Streptomyces venezuelae: one gene and its partner. The main gene of each other region encodes a partner of the protein of the gene in region 2 in a complex. Links are inferred from orthologs where the notes say so. Each region holds a gene or a part of one and is shown on either strand. Other genes may lie near its edges.

The links.
Region 1: the proteins of secG (region 2) and secY are in contact, whole or in part, in a crystal structure (PDB 5AWW), measured with the Thermus thermophilus proteins. The link is inferred for Streptomyces venezuelae from one-to-one orthologs. Residues at the interface, in WP_223903268.1 of Thermus thermophilus: Tyr5, Ile9, Tyr12, Leu13, Ala16, Leu19, Val20, Val23, Leu24, Gln26, Glu27, Pro28, Gln30, Gly31, Ala32, Asp34, Leu35, Met36, Gly37, Gly38, Ser39, Ala40, Asp41, Leu42, Phe43, Ala45, Arg46, Val48, Tyr53, Thr56; in WP_096411648.1 of Thermus thermophilus: Leu14, Gln16, Arg17, Phe20, Ile34, Pro35, Pro37, Ile72, Arg108, Arg109, Asn112, Gln113, Arg116, Ile117, Ile120, Pro145, Gly146, Trp147, Phe152, Phe155, Val156, Val159, Thr160, Val162, Ala163, Gly164, Ala166, Leu167, Trp170, Glu173.

Annotation. Positions count from the first base shown.
Region 1 is NZ_CP029193.1:4,869,202-4,880,989, reverse strand. What follows is about bases 491-3,345. They hold secY (preprotein translocase subunit SecY), read right to left. Parts: upstream 2,648-3,345; coding sequence 1,334-2,647; downstream 491-1,333. Other genes in these bases: rpmD (50S ribosomal protein L30), read right to left, coding at 3,329-3,345; rplO (50S ribosomal protein L15), read right to left, coding at 2,872-3,327; DEJ47_RS22725 (adenylate kinase), read right to left, coding at 681-1,334; map (type I methionyl aminopeptidase), read right to left, coding at 491-583. Outside these bases: more of map, read right to left, coding at 1-490; more of rpmD, read right to left, coding at 3,346-3,511; rpsE (30S ribosomal protein S5), read right to left, coding at 3,511-4,116; rplR (50S ribosomal protein L18), read right to left, coding at 4,158-4,541; rplF (50S ribosomal protein L6), read right to left, coding at 4,545-5,084; rpsH (30S ribosomal protein S8), read right to left, coding at 5,106-5,504; DEJ47_RS22680 (type Z 30S ribosomal protein S14), read right to left, coding at 5,725-5,910; rplE (50S ribosomal protein L5), read right to left, coding at 5,916-6,473; rplX (50S ribosomal protein L24), read right to left, coding at 6,473-6,796; rplN (50S ribosomal protein L14), read right to left, coding at 6,799-7,167; rpsQ (30S ribosomal protein S17), read right to left, coding at 7,267-7,554; rpmC (50S ribosomal protein L29), read right to left, coding at 7,554-7,778; rplP (50S ribosomal protein L16), read right to left, coding at 7,778-8,197; rpsC (30S ribosomal protein S3), read right to left, coding at 8,203-9,036; rplV (50S ribosomal protein L22), read right to left, coding at 9,036-9,383; rpsS (30S ribosomal protein S19), read right to left, coding at 9,425-9,706; and 4 more genes. UniProt on the Bacillus subtilis protein: The central subunit of the protein translocation channel SecYEG. Consists of two halves formed by TMs 1-5 and 6-10.
Region 2 is NZ_CP029193.1:1,835,312-1,847,014, forward strand. What follows is about bases 8,934-11,703. They hold secG (preprotein translocase subunit SecG), read right to left. Parts: upstream 10,549-11,703; coding sequence 10,318-10,548; downstream 8,934-10,317. Other genes in these bases: pgi (glucose-6-phosphate isomerase), read right to left, coding at 8,934-9,643; DEJ47_RS08595 (RNA polymerase-binding protein RbpA), read right to left, coding at 9,823-10,158; tpiA (triose-phosphate isomerase), read right to left, coding at 10,653-11,429; DEJ47_RS36815 (phosphoglycerate kinase), read right to left, coding at 11,436-11,703. Outside these bases: DEJ47_RS08555 (heme o synthase), read right to left, coding at 1-311; tkt (transketolase), read left to right, coding at 730-2,817; tal (transaldolase), read left to right, coding at 2,852-3,970; zwf (glucose-6-phosphate dehydrogenase), read left to right, coding at 3,977-5,500; glucose-6-phosphate dehydrogenase assembly protein OpcA, read left to right, coding at 5,497-6,579; pgl (6-phosphogluconolactonase), read left to right, coding at 6,576-7,355; DEJ47_RS36805 (DUF2087 domain-containing protein), read right to left, coding at 7,409-7,672; more of pgi, read right to left, coding at 7,991-8,933. UniProt on the Bacillus subtilis protein: Involved in protein export. Participates in an early event of protein translocation.

The DNA of each region.
Region 1 (11,788 bases), 3.0 Mb from region 2 along the record:
GGCGCTCGACGTAGTTCAGAAGGTGCGGGTCCATGTGCATCTCGGTGCCGATGCCGTGGCCGCCGTAGTCCTCGACGATCCCGTACTTGCCGCCGCCCGGCTTCGGCTGCCGGCGGATGTACGTCTCGATGGCGCGGGAGATGTCGACGAGCCGGTTGCCCTGCTTCATGGCGGCGAGACCGGCCCACATGGACTCCTCGGTCACCCGGGAGAGCTCGATCAGCTCCGGAGCGTGACCGGTGCCCACGAACGCGGTGTACGCCGCGTCGCCGTGCCAGCCGTCGACGATGGCGCCCGCGTCGATGGAGATGATGTCGCCGTCCTTCAGGACGGTCTTGTCGTCGGGGATGCCGTGCACGACGACCTCGTTGACCGACGTGCAGATCGTGGCGGGGAACCCGCCGTACCCGAGGAAGTTCGACTTCGCCCCGTGCTCGGCGATCACCTTGCGGGCGACCTCGTCCAGATCCTTCGTGGTGGCGCCGGGCACCGCGGCCTCACGGGTCGCGGCGTGAATCGCGGCGACGACAAGGCCCGCCTCACGCATTTTCGCGATCTGCTCGGGGGTCTTGATCTGCACCATGGGGTTCCGCTCTCCGTCTTCCGTCCGACAACCGACGTATACAACACTACGGCCGCGGTCCCCCGAGGGGCACCGCGGCCGGAATCAGCGTACTGAACTACTTGTCGCCCTTGAGCGCGTCCATCGCGCGCTCGGTGACCTCGTCCACCTTGCCGAGTGCCGAGATCGTCACGACCAGACCCTGGGTCCGGTAGTAGTCGATGATCGGCTCGGTCTGCGTGTGGTAGACCTCGAGGCGCTTGCGGACGGTGTCCTCGCTGTCGTCCTCGCGCTGGTAGAGCTCGCCGCCGCAGACGTCACAGACGCCTTCCTGCTTCGGCTTGCTGTACGTCACGTGGAAGACGTGGCTGGAGTCCTTGCGGCAGATCCGCCGGCCCGCGATCCGCTTGACGACCTCGTCCTCGGGGACCTCCAGGTCCAGGACGGCGTCGAGCTTCACGTCGTCGGCCTTGAGCGCGACGTCCAGCGCCTCCGCCTGCGACACGTTGCGCGGGAACCCGTCGAGCAGGAAGCCGTTCTCGGCGTCCGGCTGCGCCATGCGGTCCTTCGCCATGCCGATGGTCACCTCGTCGGGGACCAGGTTCCCGGCGTCCATGTACGCCTTCGCCTGCTTGCCCAGGTCCGTGCCCTGGCTGATGTTGGCACGGAAGAGGTCGCCCGTGGAGATGTGCGGGATCGACAGGTTCTTGGCGAGGAACGCGGCCTGCGTTCCCTTGCCCGCACCGGGCGGCCCGACGAGGACGATTCGCATCAGCGGAGGAACCCTTCGTAATTGCGCTGCTGGAGCTGGCTCTCGATCTGCTTCACGGTCTCCAGACCCACACCCACGATGATGAGGATGCTCGTCCCGCCGAACGGGAAGTTCTGGTTTGCCTGGAAGCCAACCAACGCCATCGTCGGCACAAGAGCGATCAGACCCAGATACAGCGAACCCGGCCAGGTGATCCGGTTGAGTACGTAACTCAGGTACTCAGCGGTCGGACGGCCAGCCCGGATGCCCGGGATGAAGCCACCATACTTCTTCATGTTGTCGGCGACTTCCTCGGGGTTGAAGGAGATCGCGACGTAGAAGAAGGCGAAGAAGACGATCAGGATGAAGTACGTGGCGATGTAAATCGGATGGTCACCCTTGGTCAGGTTCGCCTCGATCCACGTCTTCCATCCCGAGTTGCCGCCCGCGAACTGGGCCACGAGCGCCGGAATGTAGAGCAGCGAGGAGGCGAAGATCACAGGGATGATGCCCGCCTGGTTGACCTTCAGCGGAATGTACGTCGACGTACCGCCGTAGGACCTGCGGCCGATCATTCGCTTCGCGTACTGGACCGGAATGCGACGCTGTGCCTGCTCGACGAAGACCACCAGGCCGACCATCACGAGACCGACCGCGATGACGGTGCCGAACTCGATCCAGCCGTTCGCCAGGTCACCCTGCTGCTTGATGGCCCACAGTGCGCTCGGGAAGGTCGCGGCGATCGAGATGAACATCAGGATCGACATGCCGTTGCCGATGCCGCGGTCCGTGATGAGCTCACCGAGCCACATGACGCACGCCGTACCGGCGGTCATGGTGATGACCATCGTGATGGTGACGAAGATCGACTGGTCGGGCACGATCTCGCTGGCCACGGGGCAGCCCTGGAAGAGGGTGCCGGTGCGGGCGGTGGCCACGAGGCCGGTGCCCTGGAGGATCGCGAGCGCGATGGTCAGATAGCGCGTGTACTGCGTGATCTTCGCGGTGCCGGCCTGGCCCTCTTTCTTGAGGGCTTCGAGGCGCGGGATCACCACGGTCAGCAGCTGCAGAATGATGCTCGCCGTGATGTACGGCATGATGCCGAGCGCGAAGATCGTGATCTGGAGCAGCGCGCCACCGCTGAACATGTTGACGAGACCGAACAGGCCCTGGTTCGCATTGGCGTTGTCGATACAGGTCTGGACGTTCCGGTAGTCGACACCGGGAATCGGCACATGCGTACCCACCCGATAGATCACGATGATGCCGAGTGTGAAGAGCAGCTTCTTGCGCAGGTCGGGCGTCTTGAACGCCCGGGCGAACGCGGTGAGCACGGTGCCTCCTGCGACCCCCGCGCGCGTGCGTCAGAGGTGGTGGTCTGAGGTTCGACGAATACGTATCAGTCAAGAAAACCGTGCGGGCAGACCGCACGGAGCTTAGACAGTGCACGCCACCTTACCGGCGACCGTGCCCCCCTAGGAACGACCAACCGGGGATGCCCCTTTTGTGGGGCATCCCCGGCTGGGAATCGCTCATGTCATCGACACGTCTGGATGAATCAGACGAGCTCGGTGACGGTACCGCCGGCGGCGGTGATCTTCTCCTTGGCGGAGCCGGAGACGGCGTCGACCGTCACCTGCAGCGCCACGGTGAGCTCACCCTGGCCGAGCACCTTGACGAGGCTGTTCTTGCGAACGGCACCCTTGGCGACGAGACCCTCGACGGTGACCTCGCCACCCTCCGGGTACAGCGCGCTCAGCTTGTCGAGGTTCACGACCTGGAACTCGGTCTTGAACGGGTTCTTGAAGCCCTTGAGCTTCGGGAGACGCATGTGGAGGGGCATCTGGCCACCCTCGAAGCGCTCCGGAACCTGGTAACGGGCCTTGGTGCCCTTGGTACCACGACCAGCGGTCTTACCCTTGGACGCCTCACCACGACCCACACGGGTCTTGGCGGTCTTGGCGCCCGGGGCGGGCCGGAGGTTGTGGACCTTCAGCGGGTTCTGCTCCGCCATGTCAGTCGACCTCCTCAACCGTCACGAGGTGGCGGACGGTGTGCACCATTCCGCGGAACTCGGGGCGGTCCTCCTTGACGACCTGCGTGTTGATGCCCTTGAGACCAAGGGAACGCAGGGTGTCGCGGTGGTTCTGCTTGCTGCCGATGTACGACTTCGTCTGCGTGATCTTGAGCTGTGCCATTACGCACCCGCTCCCGCACGCGCACGAAGCAGAGCCGCGGGGGCGACGTCCTCGAGGGGCAGACCACGGCGAGCCGCGATCTCCTCGGGACGCTGCAGGCCCTTGAGGGCCGCCACGGTCGCGTGCACGATGTTGATCGCGTTGTCGGAGCCCAGGGACTTCGACAGGATGTCGTGCACGCCCGCGCACTCGAGCACGGCACGCACCGGGCCACCGGCGATAACACCGGTACCGGGGGAAGCAGGCTTGAGCAGGACGACGCCCGCGGCCTTCTCACCCTGGATGGGGTGCGGGATGGTGCCCTGGATACGGGGGACCTTGAAGAAGTGCTTCTTGGCCTCCTCAACACCCTTGGCGATGGCGGCCGGCACCTCCTTGGCCTTGCCGTAACCGACACCCACGGTGCCGTCACCGTCGCCCACTACGACGAGCGCAGTGAAGCTGAAGCGACGACCACCCTTCACAACCTTGGCGACGCGGTTGATCGCGACAACGCGCTCAACGTACGCGGTCTTCTCGGCGGCGGCGTTGCCACCGTCGCGACCCTTCCGGTCCCGCCGCTCGCCGCCACCGGCACCGCCACCGCGGCGCTGGGGTCCAGCCATTGGAATTACCTCTCTCTGTTTCCGCTAGCTACGGAACCGACTCAGAACTTGAGTCCGGCTTCGCGGGCGGCGTCCGCCAGGGCGGCGATGCGCCCGGCGTACTGGTTACCACCACGGTCGAACACGACAGTCTCGACACCGGCGGCCTTGGCGCGCTCGGCGACCAGGGCGCCGACCGACTTGGCGGCCGCGGACTTGTCGCCCTCGGCGCCGCGGATCGTGGTGTCCAGGGTCGAAGCCGACGCAAGGGTGTGACCCTTGATGTCGTCGATGACCTGGGCCACGATGTGGCGGTTCGAGCGCGTCACGACCAGGCGCGGACGCTCAGCCGTACCCGAGATGTGCTTACGGATGCGGATGTGACGACGCTTGATGGCAGCACGCTTGTAAGCGTCGCCCTTAGCAATCTTGACACCGTATGCCATGGCTTACTTACCCGCCTTTCCGACCTTGCGGCGGATGACTTCGCCTTCGTACTTGACGCCCTTGGCCTTGTACGGGTCGGGCTTGCGCAGCTTGCGGATGTTGGCCGCAACCTCGCCGACCTTCTGCTTGTCGATGCCCTCGACCGAGAACTTGGTCGCCGATTCGACCTTGAAGGAGATGCCCTCGGGCGCCTCGATCAGGATCGGGTGGCTGTAGCCGAGCGAGAACTCCAGGTTGGAGCCCTTCGCCAGGACGCGGTAACCGACACCGCTGATTTCGAGCTTCTTCACGTAACCCTGGGTCACGCCGGTGATCATGTTCGCCACCAGCGTGCGGGACAGGCCGTGGAGGGCCTTGTTCTGACGCTCGTCGTTCGGGCGGGTGACGTTCAGGACGCCGTCCTCACCCTTAGCGATCTCGATCGGCGCGACGATGGTGTGGCTCAGGGATCCCTTGGGGCCCTTGACCGCGACCGTCTGGCCGTCGATGGTGACGTCCACGCCGGCGGGAACCGTGATGGGGAGCTTGCCAATACGCGACATTAGCTATTCCTCCGTTCCCGACTACCAGACGTAGGCGAGGACTTCCCCACCTACGCCCTTCTTGCCTGCCTGCTGGCCGGTCAGGAGACCGTGCGACGTGGAGATGATCGCCACGCCGAGGCCGCCGAGGACCTTCGGCAGGTTGGTGGACTTCGCGTAAACCCGGAGACCGGGCTTGGAGATCCGCTTGATGCCCGCGATGGAGCGCTCACGGTTCGGGCCGAACTTCAGCTCGAGAACGAGGTTCTTGCCGACCTCGGCGTCCTCGACCTTCCAGCCCGTGATGAAGCCCTCCTGCTGGAGGATCTCCGCGATGTGAGACTTGATCTTGCTGTGCGGCATCGCCACGGTGTCGTGGTACGCCGAGTTCGCGTTACGCAGACGAGTCAGCATGTCCGCGATCGGATCAGTCATGGTCATGAATTGGCCTTCGGCCTCTCTCGCCGGGGTTTCCTATCTGCGCCATCCCTCTCCCCACTCAGAGGCGGGACGGGTGCGGCGCGGGGACCTACGGCGTAGTAAGTCGGTCAGGGCGGCAGACGCCCAACCCTCCTAGCCTAAGCCATGGAGAGGCGGGCCTCTGCCGACCCTTTACTTACCGAGAGATCCAGGAGTCCTTTGAACCCTTGAAAAGGGAGGACTACCAGGAGCTCTTGGTCACGCCCGGGAGCTCGCCACGGTGAGCCATCTCACGAAGGCACACGCGGCAGAGGCCGAACTTGCGGTAGACGGAGTGCGGACGGCCGCAGCGCTGGCAGCGGGTGTACGCACGCACACCGAACTTGGGCTTACGAGCAGCCTTGGCAATGAGAGCCTTCTTCGCCATCTCGCTTACGCCTCCTTGAACGGGAAGCCGAGGTGACGAAGGAGCGCACGGCCCTCAGCGTCGTTGGTCGCCGTGGTGACCACGGTGATGTCCATACCCCGGACGCGGTCGATCTTGTCCTGGTCGATCTCGTGGAACATGACCTGCTCCGTGAGACCGAAGGTGTAGTTGCCACGGCCGTCGAACTGCTTGGGGGACAGACCACGGAAGTCGCGGATGCGCGGCAGCGCGAGCGACAGGGTGCGGTCCAGGAACTCCCACATGCGGTCGCCACGGAGCGTGACGTGGCAGCCGATCGGCTGGCCCTCGCGCAGCTTGAACTGCGCGATGGACTTCCGGGCCTTCGTCACGGCCGGCTTCTGGCCGGTGATCGTGGTGAGGTCGCGGATGGCGCCGTCGATCAGCTTCGAGTCACGGGCGGCGTCGCCGACACCCATGTTGACCACGATCTTGACCAGGCCGGGGATCTGCATGACGTTCTCGTACGAGAACTCCTCACGCAGCTTGCCCGCGATCTCCTCGCGGTACTTCGTCTTGAGACGCGGAGTGGTGGTGGTCGTCATCAGATGTCCTCACCCGTCCGCTTGGCAACGCGGATCTTGTTGCCCTCGTCGTCGAAGCGGTAACCGACGCGCGTGACGACCTTGTTGCCGTCCTTCTCCACGACCAGCTGGACGTTGGAGACGTGGACGGGGGCCTCGGTGGTCACGATGCCGCCGGCCTGCGAGCCGCTGGCGGTCGGGCCGGCCTTCGTGTGCTTCTTGACCCGGTTGACACCCTCGACCAGGACGCGCTCGTCGCGCGGGTAAGCGGCAATGACCTTGCCCTGCTTGCCCTTGTCCTTACCGGTGATGACCTGGACCAGGTCGCCCTTCTTGATCTTCATGCTTACAGCACCTCCGGCGCGAGCGAGATGATCTTCATGAACTTCTTCTCGCGCAGCTCACGGCCGACGGGGCCGAAGATACGGGTGCCGCGAGGGTCGCCGTCGTTCTTCAGAATGACGGCGGCGTTCTCGTCGAAGCGGATGTACGAGCCGTCCGGACGGCGGCGCTCCTTGACGGTGCGAACGATGACCGCCTTGACGACGTCACCCTTCTTCACGTTGCCACCGGGGATCGCGTCCTTCACGGTGGCGACGATGACGTCACCGATGCCCGCGTAGCGGCGACCCGAGCCACCGAGAACACGGATGGTGAGAATTTCCTTCGCACCCGTGTTGTCGGCGACGCGCAGTCGCGACTCCTGCTGGATCACGTCTATCTCCTGATTGTCTGCCGGTTCCCCCGGGGCAGTTCGGCGAACTGCCCCGGGAGCCTGGCGGAACGAACTCCGAGGGGGGTGCCCCTCGGAGAATTACTTGGCCTTCTCGAGGATCTCGACGATGCGCCAGCGCTTGGTGGCGGACAGCGGACGCGTCTCCATCAGGAGGACGCGGTCGCCGACGCCGGCAGCGTTCTGCTCGTCGTGCGCCTTGAGCTTGTTCGTACGGCGGATGACCTTGCCGTACAGCGCGTGCGTCACGCGGTCCTCGACAGCGACGACGACGGTCTTGTCCATCTTGTCGCTGACGACCAGACCCTGACGGGTCTTGCGGAAGCCGCGGGCGGCCTTCGTCTCTTCAGTCACGTTGCTCTCGCTCATCAGGCGCTCTCCACCGTCTCGATGCCCAGCTCGCGCTCACGCATGAGGGTGTAGATCCGCGCGATGTCCTTACGGACGGCCTTGAGCCGGCCGTGGTTCTCGAGCTGGCCCGTCGCCGCCTGGAAGCGGAGGTTGAACAGCTCTTCCTTGGCCTCGCGAAGCTTGTTGACAAGCTCCTCGTTGCCCAGCTCGCGCAGCTCGGACGCCTTGGTACCGGCCGACATCACGACTCACCTGCCTCGCGCCGGACGATGCGGCACTTCATCGGAAGCTTGTGAGCAGCGCGGGTGAGCGCCTCACGAGCAATCTTCTCGTTCGGGTACGACAGCTCGAACATGACGCGTCCGGGCTTGACGTTGGCGACCCACCACTCCGGCGAACCCTTACCGGAACCCATGCGGGTCTCGGCAGGCTTCTTGGTGAGGGGGCGGTCCGGGTAGATGTTGATCCAGACCTTGCCGCCACGCTTGATGTGACGCGTCATCGCGATACGAGCTGCCTCGATCTGACGGTTCGTCACGTACGCCGGGGTCAGCGCCTGGATGCCGTACTCGCCGAACGCAACCTGCGTGCCACCCTTGGACATACCGCTGCGCTTCGGGTGGTGCTGCTTGCGGTGCTTGACCCTACGGGGGATCAGCATTTCGGTCAGGCCTCCGTTCCGGTGCTCTCAGCAGCCGGAGCAGCGGCGGGCGCCTCGGCCTTGGGGGCCTCGGCGGCCGGAGCCGACTGCTGCGGCTTGCGACCGCGACCGCCACGCTCGCCACCGCGGCCACCACGGGCCGGGCGGTCGTTGCCACCACGGGCCGGGCGGTTGCCGGCGCGGGCAGCGGCGTTCTCGGCGCGGACCTCGGCGATGTTCTTGACGTCGCCCTTGTAGATCCAGACCTTCACGCCGATGCGGCCGAAGGTCGTCTTGGCCTCGAAGAAGCCGTAGTCCACGTTGGCGCGGAGCGTGTGCAGGGGCACACGGCCCTCGCGGTAGAACTCCGAGCGGGACATCTCGGCGCCGCCGAGACGACCGCCACACTGGATCTTGATGCCCTTGGCGCCCGCCTTCATCGCCGACTGCATGCTCTTGCGCATGGCACGACGGAAGGAGACGCGGGAGGACAGCTGCTCCGCGACGGCCTGGGCCACGAGCTGAGCGTCGACCTCGGGGTTCTTGACCTCGAGGATGTTCAGCTGGACCTGCTTGCCCGTGAGCTTCTCGAGGTCACCGCGGATGCGGTCGGCCTCGGCGCCACGGCGGCCGATGACGATGCCGGGACGGGCGGTGTGGATGTCCACACGCACGCGGTCACGGGTGCGCTCGATCTCAACCTTCGAGATGCCGGCGCGCTCCATGCCGGACGTCATCATCCGACGGATGGCGACGTCTTCCTTGACGTAGTCCTTGTACAGCTTGTCGGCGTACCAACGCGACTTGAAGTCGGTCGTGACACCGAGCCGGAACCCGTGCGGGTTTACCTTCTGGCCCATTACCGGGTTCCTTCCTTGCTGCTGACGACCACGGTGATGTGGCTGGTCCGCTTACGGATCCGGTAGGCACGGCCCTGAGCACGCGGACGGAACCGCTTCAGGGTCGGGCCCTCATCCACGTACGCCTCGCTGATGACCAGCGAAGAGGCGTCGGTGTGGTCGTAGTTGTGCGCGGCGTTGGCAATGGCGCTGTCCAGCACCTTGCCGACCGGCACGCTCGCGGCCTGCGGGGCGAAACGCAGGACCGCCTGAGCCTCCGTGGCATCCATGCCACGGATGAGGTCCACCACGCGGCGGGCCTTCATGGGCGTGACGCGGATGTACCGCGCCTGGGCCCTGGCTTCCATGGTTGTCCCTTCGGTGTTAGTCATAGTCGTTCCACCCCGCACTAGCGGCGCTTCGACTTCCGGTCGTCCTTGACGTGGCCGCGGAAGGTGCGAGTCGGCGAGAACTCGCCGAGCTTGTGGCCGACCATCGACTCGGTGACGAACACCGGGATGTGGGTCTTGCCGTTGTGCACCGCGATCGTGTGACCCAGCATGCTGGGGATGATCATCGAGCGCCGGGACCAGGTCTTGATGACGTTCTTGGTGCCTGCTTCGTTCTGGGCGTCCACCTTCTTCACGAGGTGGTCGTCGACGAAGGGCCCCTTCTTGAGACTGCGCGGCATCTAAACCCGCTCCTAGCGCTTCTTGTTCGACTTGCGGCGACGGACGATGTACTTGTTGCTCGCCTTGTTGCGATCACGAGTACGACCCTCCTTCTTGCCCCACGGCGAGACCGGGTGACGACCACCGGAGGTCTTGCCTTCACCACCACCGTGCGGGTGGTCGACCGGGTTCATCACGACACCACGCACGGTCGGGCGGACGCCCTTCCAGCGCATGCGGCCGGCCTTGCCCCAGTTGATGTTCGACTGCTCGGCGTTGCCGACCTCGCCGATGGTGGCGCGGCAGCGGACGTCGACCAGGCGGATCTCACCGGACGGCATGCGAAGGTGCGCCATGGCGCCTTCCTTCGCGAGCAGCTGCACGGAGGCACCCGCGGAGCGGGCGAACTTCGCGCCGCCGCCGGGCCGCAGCTCGATGGCGTGGATCGTCGTACCCACGGGGATGTTGCGCAGCGCCATGTTGTTGCCGGGCTTGATGTCGGCACCGGGGCCGCTCTCAATCCGGTCACCCTGCTGCGTGCCGCGCGGGGCGAGGATGTAGCGCTTCTCGCCGTCCGCGTAGTGCAGCAGCGCGATGCGCGCCGTGCGGTTGGGGTCGTACTCGATGTGCGCGACCTTGGCCGGCACGCCGTCCTTGTCGTGGCGACGGAAGTCGATCACGCGGTAGGCGCGCTTGTGGCCACCACCCTGGTGGCGAACGGTCACACGACCGGAATTGTTACGGCCGCCCTTGCTGTGCAGCGGGCGAACCAGCGACTTCTCCGGCGTGGACCGCGTTACCTCGACGAAGTCGGCTACGGAGGAGCCACGACGGCCCGGCGTAGTCGGCTTGTACTTGCGGATTCCCATTTCTCAGTCCTCGTCCGATATTCGGACCAGGGCGCTCCGTTAGGAGGCCTGGCCGAAGATGTCGATACGGTCGCCCTCAGCAAGGGTCACGATGGCGCGCTTGGTGTCGGCACGCTTGCCGAAACCGGTGCGCGTACGCTTCCGCTTGCCCTGACGGTTGATCGTGTTGACGCCGGTGACCTTGACCGAGAAGACCGCCTCGACGGCCTGCTTGATCTGGGTCTTGTTGGCGCCCGGAGCCACGATGAACGTGTACTTGCCCTCGTCGAGCAGCGCGTACGACTTCTCGGAGACGACCGGCTTGACGAGGACGTCGCGCGGGTCCGAGAAGGACTTGCTCAGCGGGGTGGGCTCAACGGCGATCTTGCCCTCGGTCGCGATGCGCTTCGCCTTGGCGACGCGCGCGGCCTTGGCGGCCTTCGCGGCCTTGGACGCGATGCTCTGGTGACGGATGGCCATCAGGCTTCGCTCCCTTCGGTGTCAGTGGCCTTCGGGCCGGACACGAAGGACTCGAACGCGGCCTTGGTGAAGACCACGTCGTCCGAGACGAGCACGTCGTACGTGTTCAGCTGGCCCGGCTCCAGGATGTGGACCTGGGGCAGGTTGCGGGCGGAGAGCAGCGACAGCTCGTCCGAGCGCTCGATGACCAGGAGCACGTTCTTGCGCTCGCTGACCTTGCCGAGCAGGCTCTTCGCGGCCTTCGTCGAGATCTCGCCCTCGACCACGCCGGAGACGACGTGGATGCGGGAGTTGCGCGCCCGGTCGGTGAGGGCGTGACGCAGGGCGGCAGCCTTCATCTTCTTGGGGGTGCGCTGGGAGTAGTCACGCGGCACGGGGCCGTGGACGACGCCACCGCCGGCGAACTGCGGCGCACGGGTCGAACCCTGGCGCGCGCGGCCGGTGCCCTTCTGGCGGTAAGGCTTCTTGCCACCACCACGGACTTCACCGCGGGTCTTGGTCTTGTGCGTGCCCTGACGGGCCGCGGCCAGCTGCGCGACGACGACCTGGTGGATCAGCGGGATGCTGATCTTCTCGACGTCGAAGATCTCCGCGGGGAGCTCGACCGTCCCGGTCTTGTCGCCTGCCGGCGAAAGGATGTCAATGGTGCTCATGGGTTACCTCAGGCCCCCTTGGCCGCGGTACGGACCAGGACGAGGCCGCCGTTCGGACCGGGGACCGCGCCCTTGATGAGCAGCAGACCCTTCTCCGCGTCAACGGCGTGGACGGTCAGGT
Region 2 (11,703 bases):
GTCACGAGCGGCCGCTGCGACGTGCGGTCCATCAGCGCGTCGATGTCGCGGTCGATGTACATGTTGAGGGCGTTTGCGCCCCCCGCGGAGAGGTACCCGCCCAGACAGGTCACGAAGACCAGCCACAGGTCGGGCACGCCCTGCTCGGCGAGGAACATCACCGGAACGGTGGTGATGAGCAGAAGCTCGATGATCCGCGGCTTGGTCAGCGCCACGAACGCCTTGACACGAGCCCCGAACGGCCGATGGCTCGGGCTAAGGTCCGTCCCGGAAACCCCCGCTGGACGGGATTCAACGGCCGTCACGCACACCCCTGACAGAGACATCCCAGCAGGCCGACCAGCACCTTCTGACATGAAGATCCGGTAAAGCCCGCGCGTACCACGCCACTGTAGACGTTGCCCATACCTCGCCCTTCGCGGGGGTGGGTTCGTGTTGGGCGGCCGGCCGAACGGCGTCCGGGGCGGACCGGGTCGCCACATGAGCGGAACCGTGCGTTCATTGAGCGGACAAATGGGCGATACCTATGGCCTTTTGAGCGGACATATGAGCGAGCCCGTATTCACTTGCGGAATGCCTCCGCTTTCCTTTCGGGAGGCGCATCCTCGCATGTCGCTGCAGTCTGGAATGACTCGAAAAAATGAGCGTTCTAGCAGCGGTAGGCTCGACAACGGCCGGTGGGATCTACGCCGCCGGCATTCGACATGTGGAGAGGAGCCCTGACTCAGGGTGAGCACCAAGCCGACCACCACAGACCTCGAGTGGACCGAACTGGACCAGCGGGCCGTTGACACCGCCCGCGTCCTGGCCATGGACTCCGTACAGAAGGTCGGCAACGGCCATCCCGGTACGGCCATGAGCCTCGCGCCCGCCGCGTACACCCTTTTCCAGAAGGTGATGCGCCACGACCCCGCGGACGCCGACTGGACCGGCCGCGACCGGTTCGTCCTCTCTGCGGGCCACTCGTCCCTGACCCTCTACATCCAGCTGTACCTGGCCGGTTTCGGCCTGGAGCTGGATGACCTGAAGGCCTTCCGCACCTGGGGCTCGAAGACCCCGGGCCACCCGGAGTACGGCCACACGGTGGGCGTGGAGACGACCACGGGCCCGCTGGGCCAGGGCGTCGCCAACGCCGTGGGCATGGCGATGGCCGCCCGCTACGAGCGCGGCCTGTTCGACCCGGAGACGACCGACGGCTCGTCCCCGTTCGACCACTACGTGTACGCCATCGCCGGTGACGGCTGCCTCCAGGAGGGCATCTCCGGCGAGGCCTCGTCGCTGGCCGGGCACCAGAAGCTCGGCAACCTGATCCTGCTGTGGGACGACAACCACATCTCGATCGAGGGCGACACCGAGACCGCCGTTTCCGAGGACACCCTCAAGCGGTACGAGGCGTACGGCTGGCACGTCCAGCGCGTGGCCCCCAAGGAGGACGGCGACCTCGACCCCGCCGCGCTCTACGCCGCGATCGAGGCCGCCAAGGCCGAGACCGAGCGCCCCTCCTTCATCGCGATGCGCTCGATCATCGCCTGGCCCGCCCCGAACGCGCAGAACACCGAGGCCGCGCACGGCTCGGCGCTCGGCGAGGAGGAGGTGGCCGCCACCAAGCGCGTCCTCGGCTTCGACCCGGAGCAGACCTTCGAGGTCTCCGACGAGGTCCTCGCGCACACCCGCAAGGCGCTCGACCGCGGCCGCGAGGCCAAGGCCGAGTGGGAGAAGGGCTTCGCCGCCTGGCGCACCGCCGACTCCGAGCGCGCCGCGGAGTTCGACCGCATCGCCAAGGGCGAGCTGCCCGAGGGCTGGGAGGAGAAGCTCCCGGAGTTCGAGACCGGCAAGGCCGTCGCCACGCGCGCCGCCTCCGGCAAGGTCCTCCAGGCGCTCGGCGCGGTCATCCCCGAGCTGTGGGGCGGCTCCGCCGACCTCGCGGGCTCGAACAACACGACGATCGACAAGACGTCGTCGTTCCTGCCGAAGGGCAACCCGCTGCCGGAGGCCGACCCGTACGGCCGCACGATCCACTACGGCATCCGCGAGCACTCCATGGCCGCGGAGATGAACGGCATCGCGCTGCACGGCAACACGCGCATCTACGGCGGCACCTTCCTGGTGTTCTCCGACTACATGCGCAACGCCGTGCGTCTGTCCGCGCTGATGCACCTGCCGGTGACGTACGTGTGGACGCACGACTCCATCGGCCTCGGCGAGGACGGCCCGACCCACCAGCCGGTCGAGCACCTGGCCTCGCTGCGCGCCATCCCGGGCCTGAACATCGTGCGCCCGGCCGACGCGAACGAGACGGCCATCGCGTGGCGCGAGATCCTCAAGCGCTACACCAAGGAGTTCGGCAAGGGCGCCCCGCACGGCCTCGCGCTGACCCGCCAGGGCGTGCCGACGTACGAGCGCAACGAGGACGCCGCCAAGGGTGGCTACGTCCTGTTCGAGGCCGAGGGCGGCTCGCCCGAGGTCGTGCTCATCGGCACCGGCTCCGAGGTCCAGCTCGCCGTCGAGGCGCGCGAGCAGCTGCAGGCCGCCGGCGTCCCGACGCGTGTCGTCTCGATGCCGTCCGTCGAGTGGTTCGAGGAGCAGGACCAGGGGTACCGGGACTCGGTGCTGCCGCCGTCGGTCAAGGCGCGCGTGGCGGTCGAGGCGGGCATCGGCCTGACCTGGCACCGCTTCGTGGGTGACGCCGGACGCATCGTCTCGCTGGAGCACTTCGGTGCTTCCGCGGACGCCAAGGTGCTGTTCCGCGAGTTCGGTTTCACCGCTGACGCGGTGGCCGAGGCGGCGCGGGAATCGATCGCCGCCGCTCAGCGCTGACGCCCATATACGACCAAGTAGGAGATGTAATTCCATGACAGACGCACTCAAGCGCCTTTCAGAAGAAGGCGTCGCGATCTGGCTGGACGACCTGTCGCGCAAGCGGATCACGTCCGGCAACCTCGCCGAGCTGATCGACCAGCAGCACGTCGTGGGCGTCACGACCAACCCCTCGATCTTCCAGAAGGCGATCTCGCAGGGCGACGGTTACGACCAGCAGCTCTCGGACCTCGCCGCCCGCGGGGTCACCGTCGAAGAGGCCATCCGCATGATCACGACGGCGGACGTCCGGGACGCCGCCGACATCCTGCGCCCCGTCTTCGACGCCACCGACGGCCAGGACGGCCGGGTGTCGATCGAGGTCGACCCGCGGCTCGCGCACAACACCAAGTCGACGGTCGCCGAGGCCAAGCAGCTCGCCTGGCTGGTGGACCGGCCGAACGCGCTCATCAAGATCCCGGCCACCAAGGCGGGCATCCCGGCGATCACCGAGGTCATCGGCCTCGGCATCAGCGTCAACGTCACGCTGATCTTCTCGCTGGAGCGCTACCGCATGGTGATGGACGCGTACCTGGCGGGCCTGGAGAAGGCCAAGGAGCGCGGCCTGGACCTGTCGAAGATCCACTCCGTGGCGTCCTTCTTCGTGTCCCGCGTGGACACCGAGATCGACAAGCGCCTGGACGGCATCGGCACGGACGAGGCCAAGGCCCTCAAGGGCAAGGCCGCGCTGGCCAACGCCCGTCTCGCGTACGAGGCGTACGAGGAGGTCTTCTCCTCGGACCGCTGGGCCGCCCTGGACAAGGCGCAGGCCAACAAGCAGCGTCCGCTGTGGGCCTCGACCGGCGTCAAGGACCCCGCGTACAAGGACACCCTGTACGTGGACGACCTCGTCGCGCCGAACACGGTGAACACGATGCCCGAGGCGACCCTGGAGGCCACGGCCGACCACGGCCGGATCACGGGCAACACCATCGCGGGCACGTACGACCAGGCGCGCGCCGAGATCGCCGCCGTGGAGAAGCTGGGCATCAGCTACGACGAGGTCGTGCAGCTCCTCGAGGACGAGGGCATCGAGAAGTTCGAGGCGTCCTGGACCGACCTGCTCAAGTCCACCGAGGCCGAGCTCCAGCGCCTCGCTCCCGCGAAGGGCTGACCCACTTTGTCAAGCAGCAATCCGCTGCGTGACGCCGCAGACCGACGGCTCCCGCGTATCGCGGGGCCGTCGGGCCTGGTCATTTTCGGCGTCACGGGCGATTTGTCCCGTAAAAAGTTGATGCCTGCCGTGTACGACCTCGCCAACCGGGGTCTGCTGCCGCCGGGCTTCGCCCTCATCGGCTTCGCCCGCCGCGAATGGCAGGACGAGGACTTCGCGCAGGAGGTGCACGACGCCGTCAAGCAGCACGCGCGCACGCCCTTCCGCGAGGAGGTCTGGCAGCAGCTCATCCAGGGCATGCGCTTCGTCCAGGGCAACTTCGACGACGACGAGGCCTTCGAACAGCTGAAGGCCACCATCCAGGAGCTGGACAAGGCGCAGGGGACGGGCGGCAACTTCGCCTTCTACCTCTCCGTGCCCCCGAAGTTCTTCCCCCAGGTCGTCCAGCAGCTCAAGAAACACGAGCTCGCGGACGCCCCCGAGGGTTCCTGGCGGCGTGCCGTCATCGAGAAGCCGTTCGGCCACGACCTGGCGTCGGCCCAGGACCTCAACGCGATCGTGCACGAGGTGTTCGACCCGGACCAGGTGTTCCGGATCGACCACTACCTCGGCAAGGAGACCGTCCAGAACATCCTGGCGCTCCGCTTCGCCAACCAGATGTTCGAGCCGATCTGGAACCGGTCGTACGTGGACCACGTCCAGATCACGATGGCCGAGGACATCGGCATCGGCGGCCGCGCCGGGTACTACGACGGCATCGGCGCCGCCCGCGACGTCATCCAGAACCACCTGCTCCAGCTGATGGCGCTGACCGCGATGGAGGAGCCCGCCTCCTTCGACGCCGACGCGCTCGTCGCCGAGAAGGCGAAGGTGCTCGGCGCCGTCCGGCTGCCCAAGGACCTCGGCAAGGACACCGTGCGCGGGCAGTACGCCGCGGGCTGGCAGGGCGGCGAGAAGGCCGTCGGCTACCTCCAGGAAGACGGCATCGACCCCAAGTCGAAGACCGACACCTACGCCGCGATCAAGCTGCAGGTGGACAACCGCCGCTGGGCGGGCGTCCCCTTCTACCTGCGCACCGGCAAGCGCCTCGGCCGGCGCGTCACCGAGATCGCGGTCGTCTTCCAGCGCGCGCCGCACTCCCCCTTCGACCACACCGCCACCGAGGAGCTCGGGCAGAACGCGATCGTCATCCGCGTCCAGCCCGACGAGGGCATCACGGTGCGGTTCGGCTCGAAGGTGCCCGGCACCTCCATGGAGATCCGGGACGTCTCGATGGACTTCGCGTACGGCGAGTCCTTCACCGAGTCCAGCCCGGAGGCGTACGAGCGTCTGATCCTCGACGTCCTGCTCGGCGACGCCAACCTCTTCCCGCGCACGGAGGAGGTCGAGCTGTCCTGGAACATCCTCGACCCGATCGAGGAGTACTGGGACAAGCACGGCAAGCCCGCGCAGTACCCGGCCGGCACCTGGGGCCCGACCGAAGCGGACGAAATGCTCGCACGAGACGGACGGAGCTGGCGCCGGCCATGAAGATCGACCTCACGGACACCACGTCCAGCAAGATCAACAAAGCGCTCGTGCAGGGCCGCCGCGCGATCGGCACCCCGGCCGTCGGCATGGTCCTCACCCTCGTCATCGTCACCGACGAGGAGAACGCCTACGACTCCCTGAAGGCGGCCAGCGAGGCCTCCCGCGAGCACCCCTCGCGCACCCTCGTGGTCATCAAGCGCGCCGCCCGCTCGCCCCGCGACCGCACCACCTCGCGCCTCGACGCCGAGGTCAGGGTCGGCGCGGACGCGGGCACCGGCGAGACGGTGATCCTGCGGCTCTACGGCGAGGGCATCAACCACGCCCAGTCCGTCGTCCTGCCGCTGCTGCTCCCCGACGCCCCCGTGGTCGCCTGGTGGCCGGTGAACGCCCCGCTGGATCCCGCCAAGGACCCGCTCGGCGCCCTGGCCCAGCGCCGCGTCACGGACACGTACGCCGCGGAGCAGCCGATCCACGAGCTGACCGCGCGAGCCGAGGCCTACAGCCCCGGCGACACGGACCTGTCCTGGACCCGCATCACGCCGTGGCGCTCCATGCTGGCCGCCGCGCTCGACCAGGTCACCTGCAAGGTCACGTCGGTGCAGGTGGAGGGCGAGGAGTTCAACCCGAGCTGCGAGCTGCTCGCCATGTGGCTCGCGGACCGCCTCGACGTCCCCGTGAAGCGCACGCTGTCGGCGGGTCCCGGCCTGACCGGTGTCCGCATGGAGACCACCTGCGGTCCCATCGTGCTCGACCGCGCCGACGGTTCGCTCGCCACGCTCTCCATCCAGGGGCAGCCCGACCGCGCAGTGGCACTCAAGCGCCGCGAGGTGGCCGAGCTGATCGCCGAGGAGCTGCGGCGTCTCGACCCGGACGACACCTACGCGTCCGCGCTGAAGTACGGCGTGGACCGCCTGGGCGACCCGGCGGAGCACACGGACACGCTGCGCGACGAGAAGCCGTCCGACGACGCGAAGGCCGAGGCCGAGGCCAAGGCGGCCGCGTCGGAGGAGCCGGACAAGGACCCGGCCAAGAAGGCTCCGGCCAAGAAGACCGCGGCGAAGAAGGCGGCGGCGAAGTGACCGCGGCCCCGCAGCTCGTCGTCCACCGCGACAAGGAGCTGATGGCGCAGGCCGCGGCGGCCCGCCTCATCACGAAGATCGTCGACGCGCAGGCCGCCCGCGGCCACGCGTCGGTGGTCCTCACCGGCGGCCGCAACGGCAACGGCGTGCTCGCGGCGCTCGCCGCGTCCCCGGCGAAGGACGCGATCGACTGGTCGCGGCTCGACCTGTGGTGGGGCGACGAGCGGTTCCTGCCGGACGGCGACCCGGAGCGGAACTACACCCAGGCCAAGGAGGCACTGCTCGACTCGGTGCCCCTGAACCCGGCCCGGGTGCACCCGATGCCGGCCTCGGACGGCGCGTACGAGGTGGACGCGGCGGCGGAGATCTACGCCGCCGAGCTCACCGCGGCCGCGAGCCCGGAGGACCACGGTCCGGTACCGACGTTCGACGTCCTGATGCTCGGCGTCGGCCCGGACACGCACGTCGCGTCGCTCTTCCCGGAGCTTCCCGCGGTGCGGGAGACGGAGCGCTCGGTGGTCGGCGTGCACGGCGCGCCGAAGCCCCCGCCGACCCGCGTCACGCTGACGCTCCCGGCGATCCGGGCGGCCCGCGAGGTGTGGCTGCTCGCGGCGGGCGAGGACAAGGCGAACGCCGCGGCCATCGCCCTGTCCGGCGCCGGTGAGGTGCAGGCCCCCGCGGCCGGTGCCTACGGCCGCTCGCGGACGCTGTGGCTCCTGGACGCCGCGGCGGCCTCCCAGCTCCCCCCGGAGCTGTACCCGCCGGCTGTCGCCTAGCGGTTCACCGCGTTACGTCCCTGAGGGCCCCGCACCATCCCGGTGCGGGGCCCTCAGGCGTCGGCGAGGACGCGTCGGTAGCTGCTGCCGTCCTGGTCGCGGACGAGGAGGCCGTCGGTGACGCAGTATCTGCGCAGGGCCGCCGTGTCGTCGTGGACGGTGCGGAAGGCGTCGTTGACCTCGCCCTCGCTGTAGGTGCGGTCGGCGTCGAAGAGGGTGTCCGTGAGGTGGACGAGGAGTTCGTGGCGCACGACGGGGCGGACCGGTATGGCGGTGAGACGGCCGTGCGCGAAGAAGCCGGTGAGACGACGCGGCACCGTGGGACGGTCGTGCGCGTCGACGGGGTCGGGCGAGCGCCGGAAGACGGCGGAGTCGGCCCGCAGCGAGCCGTCGGGCAACCGCTCCACGAGCCCGGTGGCGAGGAGGCGGCCCAGGTGCTTGCGGGCGACGGCGGAGTCGGCCTCGCGCGCCGGCAGGTCGTCGAGGACGATCCGCGCGTACAGCCTGAGTCTCTCGGGGTCGGCGAGCGCGGCGTGCAGCTGGTCCATGACGGGGTCCCTCCCGGCGGGTGACAGAGCCGAAGCAGTGTCACCCGCCGGGAGGGCCGCCCGCACCCGATTAACGCATGGCGGGACTCAACGCCCGCGCAGGTCCCGGTACTTGGCGACCAGCGCCGTGGTCGACCCGTCCAGGTCGGGCACCTCGGCGCCCTCGGTCAGCGCGGGCTCGACGCGCTTGGCGAGGACCTTGCCCAGCTCGACGCCCCACTGGTCGAAGGAGTCGATGTTCCACACGGCGCCCTGCACGAACACCTTGTGCTCGTAGAGCGCGATGAGCTGGCCGAGTACCGAGGGGGTCAGTTCCTTGGCGAGGATCGTCGTCGTCGGGTGGTTGCCCTTGAACGTCTTGTGCGGGACGAGTTCTTCCGCGACGCCCTCGGCGCGCACCTCGTCCGGCGTCTTGCCGAACGCCAGCGCCTGGGTCTGCGCGAAGAAGTTGGCCATCAGCAGGTCGTGCTGGGCGACCAGGCCGGGCAGCAGGTCGGCGACGGGCTCGGCGAAGCCGATGAAGTCCGCCGGGATCAACTTCGTGCCCTGGTGGATGAGTTGGTAGTAGGCGTGCTGGCCGTTGGTGCCGGGCGTGCCCCAGACGACCGGGCCCGTCTGCCAGTCGACCTCCTTGCCGTCCCGGTCGACGTACTTGCCGTTGGACTCCATGTCCAGCTGCTGGAGGTACGCGGTGAACTTGGAGAGGTAGTGCGAGTACGGCAGGACGGCGTGCGACTGCGCGTCGTGGAAGTTGCCGTACCAGATGCCCAACAGGCCCATCAGGAGCGGCACGTTGGACTCGGCGGGCGCCGTGCGGAAGTGCTCGTCGACGAGGTGGAAACCGTCGAGCATCTCGCGGAAGCGGTCGGGCCCGATGGCGATCATCAGGGAGAGACCGATCGCCGAGTCGTACGAGTAGCGGCCGCCGACCCAGTCCCAGAACTCGAACATGTTGGCCGTGTCGATGCCGAACTCCGACACCTTCTCGGCGTTGGTCGACAGCGCCACGAAGTGCTTGGCGACGGCGTCCTGACCCGCCTTCAGCTCGGTCAGCAGCCAGTCCCGCGCGGAGGTGGCGTTGGTGATCGTCTCGATGGTGGTGAACGTCTTCGAGGCGATGATGAACAGCGTCTCGGCGGCGTCCAGGTCCCGCACGGCCTCGTGCAGGTCCGCGCCGTCCACGTTCGACACGAAGCGGACCGTGAGGCCGCGGTCGGTGAAGGAGCGCAGCGCCTCGTACGCCATCGCGGGGCCGAGGTCGGAGCCGCCGATGCCGATGTTGACGACGTTCTTGATGCGCTTGCCGGTGTGACCGGTCCACTCGCCGGAGCGGACCTTCTCCGAGAAGGAGCTCATCTTGTCGAGGACGGCGTGCACGGCGGGCACGACATTCTCGCCGTCGACCTCGACGACGGCCTCCCGCGGGGCGCGCAGCGCCGTGTGCAGGACGGCCCGGTCCTCGGTGGTGTTGATCTTCTCGCCGCGGAACATGGCGTCCCGCAGCCCGAAGACGTCGGTCGCGGCCGCCAGGTCGCGCAGGAGCCTCAGCGTCTCGTCGGTGACGAGGTGCTTGGAGTAGTCGATGTGCAGGTCGCCGACCTGGAGGGTGTACGCCGTGCCGCGCGCCGGGTCCGCGGCGAAGAGCTCTCGCAGCTGCACCTCCCCCAGCTGGTCACGGTGCTCGGCGAGCGCCGTCCACTCGGGAATCCGGTCGAGCCTGGCGCGGCTTTCTGCGTTCATCTCGGACTTCAGCCTTCTCTCGTACGTGCGTACGTCAATTGCCCCGCTGCACTCTCCAACCTAATCGATCAGGGAGCGGGATGAGATGTCCGAAACTGTCTCTCCGCACACGTGCCCAAACAACGGAACCGGCCGGACACTTTTCGTTGTCCGGCCGGTTCCGTTGTCGTATTCACGTGTTAGATCTCGCCCCGCAGTTTGGCGAGCGCTTCCGCGAGGATGGCCTCCCCGTCCGCGTCGCTGCGCCGCTCGCGTACGTACGCCAGGTGCGTCTTGTACGGCTCGGTGCGCGGCGGGTCCGGCGGGTTGTCCCGGTCCTGACCTGCCGGAAAGCCGCAGCGGGGACAGTCCCACGTATCGGGGACCTGCGCGTCGCTGGCGAAGCTCGGCTGCGTCTCGTGCCCGTTGGAGCACCAGAAGGAGATGCGCAGTCGCGGCGCGGACTCACCGCGCTCGGCCTCGCCCATCGGCCCCGCCCCGACCCGACTTCCTCGGATCGCGTTGCCACTTGCCACGGTCGTAACTCCCTGCGTGATGGTGCTGCTGCGGGCGCCTCAGTTTACGTAAGGCCCAACGCGCGTCCAGTGTTGGGAGTTACACCCCACCCCCGGACGCAAGCCCCATGATAAGCCGCGCACGCGGGCTCGCACCGGACAAGCGACCAGTGGCTGACGCTAGTTGTTCGCCTTCATCAGAAGGCCGAGCGCGACAATGCACGCGAACCACAGCAGACCGACCACGACCGTGATGCGGTCGAGGTTGCGCTCGGCGACGGAGGACCCGCCGACGGACGACTGCATGCCGCCACCGAACATGTCGGAAAGACCGCCGCCCTTGCCCTTGTGCATCAGCACCAGCAACATCAGCAAGGCGCTGAAGACGATCAGGGCGATCGAGAACCCCATAACCACGGCTGGACCAACTTCCTCGGATCTGAATCGACGACGGGGGCCGAAAGCATCGAGCTTCGACCCCCGTCAGGGTACGACGTAACGCCGCTAGCGCATACTCACTGGTCGCCGAAGCGAACGATCTTGACGAACTCGTCCGAGTCCAGCGCCGCGCCGCCGACGAGCGCGCCGTCCACGTCGGGCTGCGCCATGATGTCGGCGACGTTCTTCGCCTTCACGGAGCCGCCGTACTGGATGCGGACCTTGTCGGCGAGCTCCTGCGAGTACAGCTCGGCGAGGCGGCCGCGGATCGCGCCGCAGACCTCCTGCGCGTCCTCGGGGGTCGCGACCTCGCCGGTGCCGATGGCCCAGACCGGCTCGTAGGCGATGACGATGGTCTCGGCCTGCTCGGCCGGGATGTCCTTCAGGCCGCCGTCGATCTGGTTCAGCGTGTACTGGACCTGCTGGCCGGCCTTGCGGATGTCCAGGCCCTCGCCGACGCAGAGGATCGGGGTCAGACCGTGCTTGTACGCGGCCTTCACCTTGGCGTTGCAGATCTCGTCGGTCTCGTTGTGGTACTGGCGGCGCTCGGAGTGGCCCACGGCGACGTAGGTGCACTTCAGCTTGGCCAGCATCGGGCCCGAGATCTCGCCGGTGTAGGCACCGGAGTCCTGCGCCGAGATGTCCTGGGCGCCGTACTTGATCTTGAGCTTGTCGCCGTCGACGAGGGTCTGCACGGAGCGCAGGTCGGTGAAGGGCGGCAGGACGGCGACCTCGCAGGCCTCGTAGTCCTTGTCCGCCAGGGCGAAGGCGAGCTTCTGGACGTGGGCGATGGCCTCGAGGTGGTTGAGGTTCATCTTCCAGTTGCCCGCCATCAGCGGGGTACGCGTAGTCATCAGGTGTCAGTTCTCCAGTGCGGCGAGGCCGGGGAGCGTCTTGCCCTCGAGGTATTCGAGGGAGGCGCCGCCGCCGGTCGAGATGTGGCCGAATGCGTTTTCGTCGAAGCCCAGGTTACGGACGGCCGCGGCGGAGTCGCCGCCGCCCACCACGGTGAAGCCGTCGCAGTTGAGCAGGGCCCGCGCGATCGCGGCGGTGCCGTTCGCGTAGTCGGGGTGCTCGGCGACGCCGACCGGGCCGTTCCAGAATACGGTCTCGGCATCGGCGATCTTG